DNA from 3 places in the Bacillus bruguierae genome. Region 2 is predicted to be linked to each of the others. Evidence: predicted binding sites of a transcription regulator. Region 2 holds the regulator's gene; each other region holds the start of a gene.
What was found. Region 2 encodes Rex, which represses fermentation and respiration genes when NADH is low (regulators of the CRP and FNR family bind a similar motif). Its sites were predicted from a motif close to TTGTGAAATATTTCACAA; they were not measured.
Positions count from the first base shown of each region.

Region 1: the regulator Rex is predicted to act here: its motif matches at 1,688-1,705, upstream of scfA (six-cysteine ranthipeptide SCIFF).
Region 3: the regulator Rex is predicted to act here: its motif matches at 2,329-2,346, upstream of WAZ07_RS07565 (lactate permease LctP family transporter).

Region 1 covers NZ_JBAWSX010000015.1:21,781-25,931, forward strand. The annotation lists gene scfB (thioether cross-link-forming SCIFF peptide maturase) at 1-1,326, opposite strand, end outside; gene scfA (six-cysteine ranthipeptide SCIFF) at 1,457-1,606, opposite strand; gene WAZ07_RS20250 (amidohydrolase) at 1,918-3,597, opposite strand; gene WAZ07_RS20255 (MFS transporter) at 3,936-4,151, shown strand, end outside.
Region 2 covers NZ_JBAWSX010000032.1:6,273-10,423, forward strand. The annotation lists gene groL (chaperonin GroEL) at 1-271, opposite strand, end outside; gene groES (co-chaperone GroES) at 310-594, opposite strand; gene WAZ07_RS25845 (CPBP family intramembrane glutamic endopeptidase) at 938-1,666, shown strand; gene WAZ07_RS25850 (YdiK family protein) at 1,669-1,866, shown strand; gene WAZ07_RS25855 (redox-sensing transcriptional repressor Rex) at 1,893-2,522, opposite strand; gene WAZ07_RS25860 (ABC transporter ATP-binding protein) at 2,706-4,151, shown strand, end outside.
Region 3 covers NZ_JBAWSX010000003.1:180,178-184,328, forward strand. The annotation lists gene WAZ07_RS07545 (LTA synthase family protein) at 1-143, opposite strand, end outside; gene WAZ07_RS07550 (YkvA family protein) at 785-1,147, shown strand; gene WAZ07_RS07555 (metal-binding protein) at 1,180-1,671, shown strand; gene WAZ07_RS07560 (hypothetical protein) at 1,935-2,108, opposite strand; gene WAZ07_RS07565 (lactate permease LctP family transporter) at 2,531-4,151, shown strand, end outside.

The sequences.
Region 1 (4,151 bases), on a different contig from region 2:
CTTACGGAAGATGTCACAACTGAAATCGTAGATTCCATTGATGGAGCCGGTTGCATGCAGTGCGTTGGCAGGGCAACCGCCACTGCAGTAAAGCTTCGCCCAGCAATCCTGACATTCTGGCTTTGAATAGCAATTGTTTTCTTTAAATTGGCACTGCGTCTCTTGTTTTGTGATTCCATCCCAGATGTTTCCCATACTGTATTCTTGGTCCCCGACGAATTGGTGGCAAGGGAAGAGCTCGCCCCATGGTGTGACAGCGAGATATTCGGTTCCTGAGCCGCATCCGGAAATTCTCTTTTGAATGCAAGGGCCTTCAGAAAGATCAAGCATGTAATGGTAGAAGGTGAAGCCATTGCCTTCTTCCCCACGCTTTAGCATTTCCTTGGCGAGAATTTCATACTGGTTGTAAATCTCAGGGAGGTCCTCCTCGGTCAGTGCGTATGGTTCCCGGGGATCACAGATGACCGGTTCCATCGAGAGTTTGTCGAAACCGAGATCTGCGATATGAAAAATGTCATTGGTGAAGTCGACGTTGTTGCGAGTGTAGGTTCCACGCACATAGTATTCTTGATCTCCACGCTTTTCGACGAATTCTTGGAACTTTGGAACGATATAATCGTAGCTTCCTTTTCCAGTTACTGTTTTACGCAGGTGATCGTGGACTTCTTTTCTACCATCAAGGCTTAATACGACATTGTACATTTCCTTATTCAAGAAATCGGTGACCTCATCGTTTAAGAGCATGCCATTTGTAGTGAAGGTGAAGCGGAAAGTTTTTTTGTACTCTTTTTCTTTGCTTCTTGCGTAAGTGACAATCTGTTTAACAACTTTCCAGGCCATGAGCGGTTCTCCGCCGAAGAAATCGACGTCGAGGTTTCGGTGGTGACCGGAGTTTTCCAATAAGTAATCAATAGCTCTTTTGCCAACCTCATAGCTCATAATCGCTCTGCTTCCATTGTATTTTCCTTGGCTGGCGAAGCAGTATTCACATGACAGGTTACATGTATGTGCGACATTGAGGCAGAGGGCCTTTACATAAGTTTGGCGATTTCTTAAATCAATTGAAAGGTCTTTATATTCATCCTCAGTAAAGAGTTGCCCATCATTTTTCAACTCTTCGAGATCTGCGATTGTTTCTCGAATGTCCTTCTCAGAGATAGCGGAATCATATGCGTATTTTTCTAGCATCATTGTTACGATTTCTTCCGCAGAAGTAGTCTCATAAAGCGCGATGATTCCATAGGTGAGATCGTCGACAACATGTACCGATCCACTGTAGGTATCGAGTACGATGTTGTATCCGTTTAGTTTATATTGATGAATCATACTTGATAATCAAGCTCCTTTTATCTATAAAGTAAAACTTCCCTCAATAGGGCTTCTTTTACTGCCTGTTAATACGGGATAAAAATGGCCGCCCATCTGGAAAGCAGTTGGGCGGTCCGTTTTTTGTTTTCTATCTGTTCATTGTGTTTTCACACTTTTGATTTGCAACTCCGCAAGACGTTTTGCAAGCTGATTGGCAAGATGTTTGGCATGCACCACATCCACCATGTTTTACCGTATCCATCAGTTTACGAGTGCTTAGTGTTACGATTCTTTTCATAGCGTATCACTCCTTTTTAAAAATATTTTTTTAAGAAACAAGCTCAATATTTGTGAATGTTTTCACATTTAAAATCACTTTTTGTGAAATGTTTCACATTGATAGTTAAATTTTGTGAGTACTTTCACATTAATTCCAGTAATAATTTTAACAACACCTTTGGTTCACGTCAATCATTCGCAGTCTTTTGATACTGCAGAAATTCCACTTGATTGTGCTTCTGCTTTTTCTTCGCCACTTTTTTGTCAAATAAGTAATAGGGAATGTAATCCCCACTTCAAGCGGTGCCAGCTAGTCAGTGGGGAAGAGGGCTAATGGAAATCTGTATGACGATACGTTTCTTTTCCTTCCAAAAGAGTAAGTAAAATTTTTGTTTTATAAATATCATGTTTTGAAACTTCAAATAAGTTTTTATCTAATACAACAAGGTCTGCTTTTTTGCCAACTTTAATAGATCCAGTTTCTTTCTCTAAAAAGTTTGCATACGCTCCATTTATTGTATAACTCTTAATTATATCCTCTAAGCTTACTTTTTCCTTTGGATTCAGAACATGTTTTGAATTTGTATTTTGTAAATCTGTACGAGTTATCCCCATCTGAATGCCAGCTAAAGGAGAAAAGTATGCTCCTTGTGTAATCGGATAATCACTAGAAGAAGCCATTAAGACGCCTTTTTTTATGAAACTTTTCATAGGATATTGTTTATTTGCACGCTCTTCTCCTAACAAATCGACAGCTAGTGAAAAGTATCCCTCATCTTTGAGAAACCATGTTGGTTGGGGAACTCCAATGATTCCTAGGTCTTTAAAGCGCTTGATGTCATTTTCTTTTACTAATTGTAGGTGTGTAATCTTATGACGACTATCACGTTTTCCATTCTGTTGCTGGGCAGCTGCGAAGGCATCTAACGTTTCTGTTGTTGCAGCATCACCTATAGAGTGAATATGAATTTGGAAGTTCTCTTGATCTAGCGTCTGAATCATATGTGTATATGCTGTTTTCTCCCAAACTGGAACACCATAATAATTTGGTTTATTGTTATACGGCTCATGTAAATAGGCCGTTCCTCCTTCGATGACACCGTCCATAAATAGTTTAACAGTATTCATTTTTACTAATGGACCTTGTAATTTTTCACGCTGTTTCTTTACATATGGAATACGATCCTCGCCTTCACTTGGTTGAATTGTAAGTGCAAGGTTATGCCGAACAGATAATGATTGTTCCTTTTCAAGCGTTGTTAAGGCCTCAATAACAGCGTCCTGTTGCGGGACAACGACATCATTCACTTGTGTGTACCCATTACTTGCCGCCAGCTGCTGGAAAGTTTTTAATGCTTCTTTATATTGTTCCGTATTAAATTTCGGTAATTTGTTTAAGACAAGATCTGTTGCTGTATCACGAAGAGTACCGGACGGTTCCCCGTTTCCATCACGTTCAATTACTCCTCCATCAGGATTTTGAGTATCCTTTGTAACCCTTGCTATTTCAAGAGCTTTAGAGTTTACCCAAACCGAATGATAATCCTCTGAAATTAAAGCGACGGGAATATCTTTGACAACAGCATCTAATAATTCTTTTGTCGGACCCGTTGGCGGGAAAAGGGTATTGCTCCAACCAGCACCGTGTATCACTTCTAAATCGCTGTGTTCTTTAGCATATTTGTCCACAGTTTGAATATATTCTTCAATTGTTCTAACATTTACTAAATTGACAGAATAAAGAGAGTTCACTGTTTCGGAAGCATGAAGATGACTATCAACAAAACCTGGAAGTAACATTTTCCCCTTTAAATCAATAATTTTTGTATTCTTTTTCTTATACTTCTTTACACCTTTTGTATCACCAACATATACAATTTTCCCATGTGCAATCGCAACGGCTTCTGCCCAAGGTTGTTTTGCTTCTACCGTATAGACATTTCCGTTTATAAAAATGGTGTCTGCTATCTCTCCTGTTGGTTTCATTGCTGGCCCAAATCCTACTAACATACAAATCACAGTTAGACTAATGAAAAAAGAAATTAACTTTTTCAATGTATCAACTCCAATTCTTTGTTATTTTTATTTGTTCCTTATTTCGCTACTTCAATTACAGAAGTTCGCTGATGATAAAATCAATTCCTATAGAATGAAGTCCACATTATAAAGGAAAATTCACTTTCTTTTTCCTACAATAAGCGGCTAACAATTTCTGATAGTAGTTATTACAATTTAAATACGGAAAATTCAGAAAGTTTTTTAGAAAAAAGAGAGGGTGGTATTTGAGAGCGTTTACTTAAATTAACCCGCATGAAATCTAAAATTCCCCAATAAAGGAGGCTATTAAGATGAAATTAATCAACCCAATGAATGTGATTGACGAGAGTCGTATTCATTCATTGCATATCTGGTTAATATTTTGGTTGTTCATTGTGATTGCATTTGATGGATATGATGTTGTTATCTACGGGGCAGCTGTTCCTTCTCTTATTAAGGAATGGGGGATATCGGACGTTACAGCAGGAGCAATTGGTAGTTATACAGTCATAGGGACAGCGATAGGT
Region 2 (4,151 bases):
CAGTTGTCGTTCCATCACCAGCTACATCATTTGTTTTGCTAGCAACTTCTGCAACTAGTTTTGCACCCATATTTTCAAATGCATCTTCTAATTCGATTTCTTTTGCAATTGTTACGCCGTCATTTGTAATAAGCGGAGAACCGAATTTTTTCTCAAGTACAACGTTGCGACCTTTTGGTCCAAGCGTAACTTTTACTGCGTTTGCAAGAGTGTCGACACCGCGAAGCATCGAACGACGTGCTTCTTCACTAAATTTAATATCTTTTGCCATAATATTTGACCCCCTTGAATTTTTAAAGATTTATATAATTAACCGATAATTGCTAAAATGTCGCTTTCACGTAAAATTAAGTATTCTGTACCTTCGTATTTCACTTCAGTACCTGCATATTTTGAGAAGATGATACGATCTCCTGTAGCTACATCTAAAGCAACACGCTCACCATTTTCAAGCACACGACCAGTACCAACTGCCACTACTTTACCTTCTTGTGGTTTTTCTTTTGCAGTGTCTGGTAGTACGATACCACTTGCTGTTTTTTCTTCTGCTTGAACAAGTTCAATTATAACGCGATCACCTAATGGCTTTAGCATGAACAACAACCTCCTCAATTTATTATGTAAATTTTATGTTTATTAGCACTCTAATACCTTGAGTGCTAACACACTTATTATAATAAAGAATCTCATTTTCTTTTGCAAGTGAAAAAATCGTAATTTTTCGGAAAACTATTCCACCCCCTCCCCAACTTGTTTAAAAACTTTTATGATTTACTTAATAATTACATAAGGGAAAACTGCAAAAAATCCATTTTTAGATTCCGTCGTTTTTTCATCTTCTCCTATGTTACAATAAGAAAGATGCCATAATTTGTTTTCTCTATGGATAGGGCATTTTCCTTTTTCTTTACAAAAAATTCAAAAAGGAGTTACGAAATTGAAGAGACAATATTGGTGGGTTATTGTTACATATATTTTGATGCAACTATCAGGGATAATTGGAGGATGGATCCTTCTAAAAAGCGGAGTATACAATAATGGACATCGGACCTTTGAACAAAAAGTTCAACTGGCAACTGCACACTGGGGACTGATTAGCTTCTTTATTGCTCTTATCATTATCCTTATGTTACTACGCAATGATACACAATCAGAAAAATGGGAGCGTGGAAAAACAAATATTCTTGCTACGATAGGATGGATTATTTTAGGAGTTTTTCTTGCTTTATTCGCCCAAGTAATTGCCGGCACAATTGAAACACAAGTTTTTAAAATTAAAGCTGAATCAGAAAATACACAAAACATTATCGAAATTATAAAAGCTGCTCCATTATTTATGATTGTTTCATCTATATTCGCTCCCATTCTTGAGGAAATTGTATTTAGAAAAATTCTATTTGGAACACTATATAAACGATATAACTTCTTTATCGCAGCGATCGTGAGCTCGCTTATATTTGCTCTCATTCATTTTGACCCTACACATTTATTAGTGTATATTTCCATGGGGCTTGTTTTTTCATTTTTATACGTACAAACAAAACGAATTATTGTCCCAATTATGGCTCATGTTATGATGAATACAAACGTTATGTTAATTACATTTGTACTTCGTCCATATCTAGAAAAAGCTGAAAAATTGCAAGGATTCATCGGAGGATTTTAAACATGCGAAATTCACCATTTGTTATGGCAACTTTGTATTTTCTTCTAGGGTGTATTTTTACATACTTAGCAATTACAAGTGTTCAAGATACAATTTGGAACTTTTACACACTATTGCTTGCCGTAATGGCAACGATTGATTTTAATTTTGCACTTCGCCTTCTTTTTTCTAAACCGAAAAAAGATAGTAAGAAGAAATAATAAAAACGCAGGAAATTCCTGCGTTTTTATTGTGGATAATTTTTCAAAAAGTACACGAGCGTTTGTAATTCTACTGCTAAATCAATATGATGAATTCGAATATGTTCTAATATGTTTAATCTAGCAGGTGTAAAGTTTAAAACACCTTGTATGCTCGTATGCGATAAGCGATCTGCTACAGATTGTGCAACAGAAGCAGGCACTGTTAATATTGCCACTTTTATATCATCTGATAATCTCTCTTCTAATTCATCCAGATGATATACTGGAATCCCTCCGATTTCTTTCCCAACTTTCTCTTCATCAACGTCAAATGCCATCTCAATTTTTGTATTATTATTTTTTGTAAAATTGTAATGTAAGAAAGCCGTACCTAAGTTACCTACCCCAATTAATGCTACGCGTGTTACATCATCTTGATCAAGTGTTTCGCGGAAAAACGACAATAAATAATTCACATTATAACCATATCCCTTTTTCCCTAATGCCCCAAAGTATGAAAAATCTCGTCGAATCGTCGCTGAATCTACTTTCACCGCTTCACTTAATTCTGCAGATGATACGCGTTGCTTACCAGATAACGATAAGTTTTGGATAAATCGATAGTATAGAGGCAATCTTTTGGCAGTCGCCTGCGGAATTTTAGGCTGCTCCATGCAACCCCCTCCTCTCTTCCTATCTGTTCAAGTGATTGAAACATATACAGAAGTTTAGCATTGAAACTTTTCCTTGTATAATAGAGAGAGAATTTCTCTATTTATGTTCAACTATACACTATTTTTAGTATGATTGAGAAATATAATCATGGCAAAGTTAAGAAATTATTTGAGGTGAAAACATTGATTTTACTACAAGTGAATAACCTTTCCAAGCTGTATGCGGCTGAAGTCATTCTTTCAAACATTAAGTTAGAAGTACAGACGCGTGATCGCATTGCACTTGTCGGGCGTAACGGCGCTGGAAAGTCTACATTATTAAAGATTATTGCAGGAGAATTATCCCATGACGGCGGAGAAATTATAAAACCGAAAGATGTATCTATCGGTTACTTAGCACAGCATACTGGTCTTGAAACATCGTTAACGATTTGGGATGAAATGCTAACAGTATTCCTCCACTTACAGCGCATGGAGAAAGAACTCCGCAGGTTAGAACAAGAAATGGGAAAAGAAGAAAATTTCACAAATGAAACTATTTACGAAAAACTATTAGCAGAGTATGATCGCCTACAATTAGATTATAAAAATGAAGGCGGCTATCAATACGAAGCTGATATTCGCTCTGTTTTAGGTGGACTTGGTTTTCCTTCAGAAACACACGAAGCGACAATCTCCACATTAAGCGGCGGACAAAAAACTCGTTTAGCTCTTGGTAAGTTATTATTAACAAAACCAGATTTACTTATTTTAGATGAGCCAACCAACCATTTAGATATCGATACATTAACGTGGCTGGAGCAATATTTACAAGGTTATCCTGGTGCTATTTTAATCGTTTCACACGATCGATACTTTCTAGATAGACTTGTAACGCAAGTATATGAAATTTCTAATAAACAAAGTCGAAAGTACACAGGAAACTACAGTAAATACTTAGAACTTAAAGCGGCGCTATATGAACAAGAAATAAAACGTTACGAGAAACAGCAAGAAGAAGTAACAAAATTACAAGACTTTATCCAAAAAAATATTACTCGTGCTTCCACAACAAAACGGGCGCAAAGCCGCCGAAAACAATTAGATCGTATGGAACTTATGGAAAAACCAATCGGTGATACAAAATCTGCTTCTTTCCACTTTGATATCGATAAACAAAGCGGTAATGATGTATTACAAGTAAAAGATGTTACCATTGGTTATAATAACGAGCCAATTATTCAAAACATTCATTTCCAATTAACAAGAGGCGATAGTGTTGCACTTGTTGGCCCAAACGGAATTGGAAAATCTACTTTATTAAAATCTCTTGTGGATAAACTTCGTCCTTTAAACGGTAATATTTCGTTTGGTTCCAACGTTTCTATCGGATATTATGACCAAGAACAAGCAAACTTAACATCATCAAAACGTGTATTAGACGAGCTTTGGGATGATTACCCGATGCAACCAGAAAAAGAAATTCGCACAGTACTTGGAAACTTTTTATTTTCTGGTGACGATGTTCTAAAGCCTGTTTCTTCTTTAAGCGGTGGACAAAAAGCACGTTTAGCTCTTGCAAAACTTATGATGAAAAAATCAAACGTACTTATTTTAGATGAGCCGACCAACCATCTGGATTTAAGTAGC
Region 3 (4,151 bases), on a different contig from region 2:
AATAAAATAAATTCTTGCATGAAAGATTCTAATTTTAAGTCAAAGCTAGTACGTGTAATAATGTACGTTTTTAACCATAATGTAATGGCGATAAAGAACGTAAATCGCACGTTTTGAAATTGTAATTTCAAAGATTCCTTCATCCATTTTCACCCTTTCTCTATCAGGCTTGGTCAATTTTTGAGAGAACAATGCTAAAATAAAAAATACATAGTTTTCTTTGCCATGGATAGAGTTTTTTTCTTTCGTACATCCATATATGACTTGAACTATGCATACCTTTTGTTTTCCTGCTTCTATGTTGTTCCATAAGCACAACGTCATTTTTGTATTATACAACAAAATTTGGCTGTTAGGAACACACTGAAATCTTACATTTTTTTGTATTTTTTCCGTTGTAGCTGACAGTGAAAACTTTAACATTGGTTTATATGCTCGTCAACTAAAAAATATAACAAAAGTGGGAAAGAATATGTAGTGAGATTAAGTATTATAAATTGAGAAAAGTTTAAAAACATGAAACGAACACTTGTTCTTTTTGTGCTTATTTGTTATAATGAGAGCATATGATAAGTAACGTTGCCAAGCTAGAACCTACACTATATTGTATGTGTGTAAAGTTTGCTTATGTTGTAAATAAACTCGGTATATATAGAAATAATATGAAATTTCCATTAGCAGGAAATCCTCTCCTGCTAATGAAGTGCTCTTATCAAATTTCTTTATTTTGTCACAGATTGATCGCGAATAGCGGTATAAAAGAATAACGAGGGGAGATTTCATAGTGAGAGAGAAATTTTCGGTCGAAGCGTTTTGGAATAAAGTAAAATATGCGGCGATTAAGGCAGGACATTCGGTTATTTATACTAGTTTGCTCCTGTTTTATGTATTGCAAAAACGAGATGTTCCAAAACGAGTAAAGCTTGTAATTGTTGGTTCTCTTGCGTACTTTATTGCACCGCTTGATGCGATTCCTGATTTTGTAGCTGGACTTGGTTATACAGATGACTTAGGCGCATTAACAGCTGCACTCGTACAAGCTGCTATGTATGTTGACGAAGAAGTGAAAGAACAAGCGCGTACAAAACTGGGAGAATGGTTTGGTTCTGATGTGGATACGTCACTTATCGATCAAAAGTTAGATTAATGCAGTGAAACGTCTAACGGAAGGAATGGGATATGCCGTCAGGAAAAACACACACGAAGATAAACTTAGTTTCTCTTCCTATTGTATTATTTATGCTCGTTTCTTACGGGGTAACAAATTTTGATTTTTTGCTTACGTTTGCGATTGGATTTATTGTTGGAACTTATTTTTTAACACCCGATTTAGATATTCATAGTGCCGCTTATCGGAAATGGGGATTACTTCGAATCTTTTGGTATCCATATCAAATTGTGATGCCGCATCGATCACCGCTTACCCATACAATTATTATCGGTGATTTAATTCGTCTTCTCTACATGCTGCTTGTTTTCTCACCATTTTTATACATGTTAAATAAAACGGTGTTAGAGGGAAAGCTAGCAGAGATTGCAAAGGCACATGAGGTAGGAATTGTCACGTTTGTACTGGGTGTTATAGCTGCTAGCACATTACATATTATAGCGGACAGTGTGAATACAAGGCGGAAAAGGATGATGCACCGCAAACGGAGAAAGAGAAGATAGTAAAAGCACTTGCACACTGCAAGTGCTTTTATTCTTATATATACCGGATTATATTGAAAGTAAAATAGGGAGCTGACTAAAAAAGTTCATTTTTCGGTAAGATCCAGTTCAGCGGCTCGACTACTCATATGTTGAATATCATCGAAAGGTAGATATATTCTGTCGAAGCGTCGATATATCGGTGGACACGGAAAAAAGAACTGACTTCAAAAGGCACTTATGTGCCTTTTGGGCCAGCTCCTTGTTCCTTATATACAAATATACTATCTAGCTGTGACATCTTTCACTGCTTCAGAAATACGATCAACTGCTGCTTTTCCAGCATCTTCAACAGTATCGATAGCATTTTGCATTGCGTCACTTGTTGCTTCAATGCCGCGTTTTGTTTTATTACGCCCTTCGTCAATAGCAGATTGATTTCGGTCTTGCTTATCCATTCGCTATCCCTCCTAAAATCAGTTTTCAACTTTAGTATGAGAAAATATTATTTTACTATTCACGAATTAGAAAAGCTGTAAACAACACTGCTATTTGAACAAGTGCATCAGTTCCGGCTGTTATTTCCTATGTTTAGGTTATCATTTGTTGAAATTTGATAGAGGAAGATTTTCTTTATGTATTAAGTAATTAAAAAATGAACATATAATCATACCACAATTGTGAAGAAGTGAACAAAGAAATTGTGAATAAAATTCGAAAAATAGGATTGTAAATAAAGGAAAATATGATAAAGTATAAATAGCACATCGATGAAAACGTTTTCCTAAACGTTTTATTTTTAGACATAAAGGTCTGATGACCTGGTGGTCTACTTATATGATTGTTAGAGAACAGGGGATACTAGAGAGGAAGAGGGACTATGAGCACATGGACACAAATTTATGATCCGCTAGGTAACATTTGGCTTTCGGCAGCGGTTGCAATGATTCCAATTATATTTTTCTTTTTAGCGTTAGCGGTTTTTCGTATGAAAGGCTATGTTGCGGGATTTATTACAGTTGTATTAACAGTTATAATTGCACTTTTCGTTTATAAAATGCCATTTACGATGGCGATGGCAGCAACCAGTTATGGCTTTGCTTATGGATTATGGCCGATTGCGTGGATTATCGTTATGTCAGTGTTTTTATACAAAATCTCAGTAAAAACAGGACAGTTTGATATTATTCGTGCATCAGTTCTTTCTATTACAAGTGATCATCGTTTACTTGTCATCTTAATTGGCTTTTCATTCGGAGCGTTTTTAGAGGGGGCAGCCGGATTTGGGGCACCGGTAGCAATTACAGCAGCGCTTCTTGCGGGACTTGGTTTAAATCCGTTATACGCAGCCGGGCTTTGTTTAATCGCAAATACAGCGCCGGTAGCATTCGGAGCTATGGGGATTCCGATTTTAGTAGCTGGTCAAGTAACAGGTATTGACCCTCATAAAGTAGGGCAAATGGCTGGGCATCAATTGCCGCTTCTATCATTATTTGTTCCATTTTTCATCGTATTTTTAATGGATGGATTAAAAGGTGTGAAACAAACGTGGCCTGCATTATTTGTAGCAGGCGGCTCGTTCGGGGTTACGCAGTTTATTACAGCAACATACCTTGGGCCTGAGCTTCCAGACATTACATCGGCATTAGTAAGCTTAGTGAGTTTAGCATTATTCTTAAAAGTATGGCAACCAAAGGAGATTTATCGTTCTGGAAAAGGACAAGCAGAAGCTGCGGCAACGGTAGCTGCTGGTTCTACAATGAATTTAACAACAGGAAAAGTTTTAAAAGCATGGTCACCGTTTATTATCTTAACGGTAATGGTTGTTATATGGAGCCAGAAATTCTTTAAAGGTTTATTTGTTCCAAGCGGCGCGCTTGAAAGTTTAGTGTTTAAATTTAAAGTTCCGGGTCTGCATAATTTAGTAATGAAGGCAGAGCCGATTGTTAATAAACCAACGCCGTATGAAGCTGTATTGAAGCTTGATATTTTATCGGCAACAGGAACAGCAATTTTAATTGCATGTATCATTACAATGTTTGTTTTAAAAATGAGTCCAAAACAAGCAGTAGCTACATTTAAAGAAACGTTGCAAGAATTAAAAATGCCAATTCTATCAATTGGATTAGTACTTGGTTTTGCATTTATCGCAAATTACTCTGGACTTTCATCAACGTTAGCATTAGCGTTAGCGGGAACGGGAAGCTTATTCCCATTCTTCTCACCATTCCTTGGATGGATTGGGGTATTCTTAACAGGATCAGATACATCTGCAAACGCATTGTTCTCAAACTTGCAAGCAATTACAGCGCAGCAAGTAGGTGTAAAGGAAGTATTACTTGTTGCGGCAAATACAACAGGTGGTGTAACAGGTAAAATGATTTCGCCGCAATCGATTGCAATTGCATGTGCGGCAGTTGGACTTGCTGGGAAGGAATCGGATTTATTCCGCTTCACATTGAAACATAGCTTATTCTTTGTAACAATCATCGGCATTATCA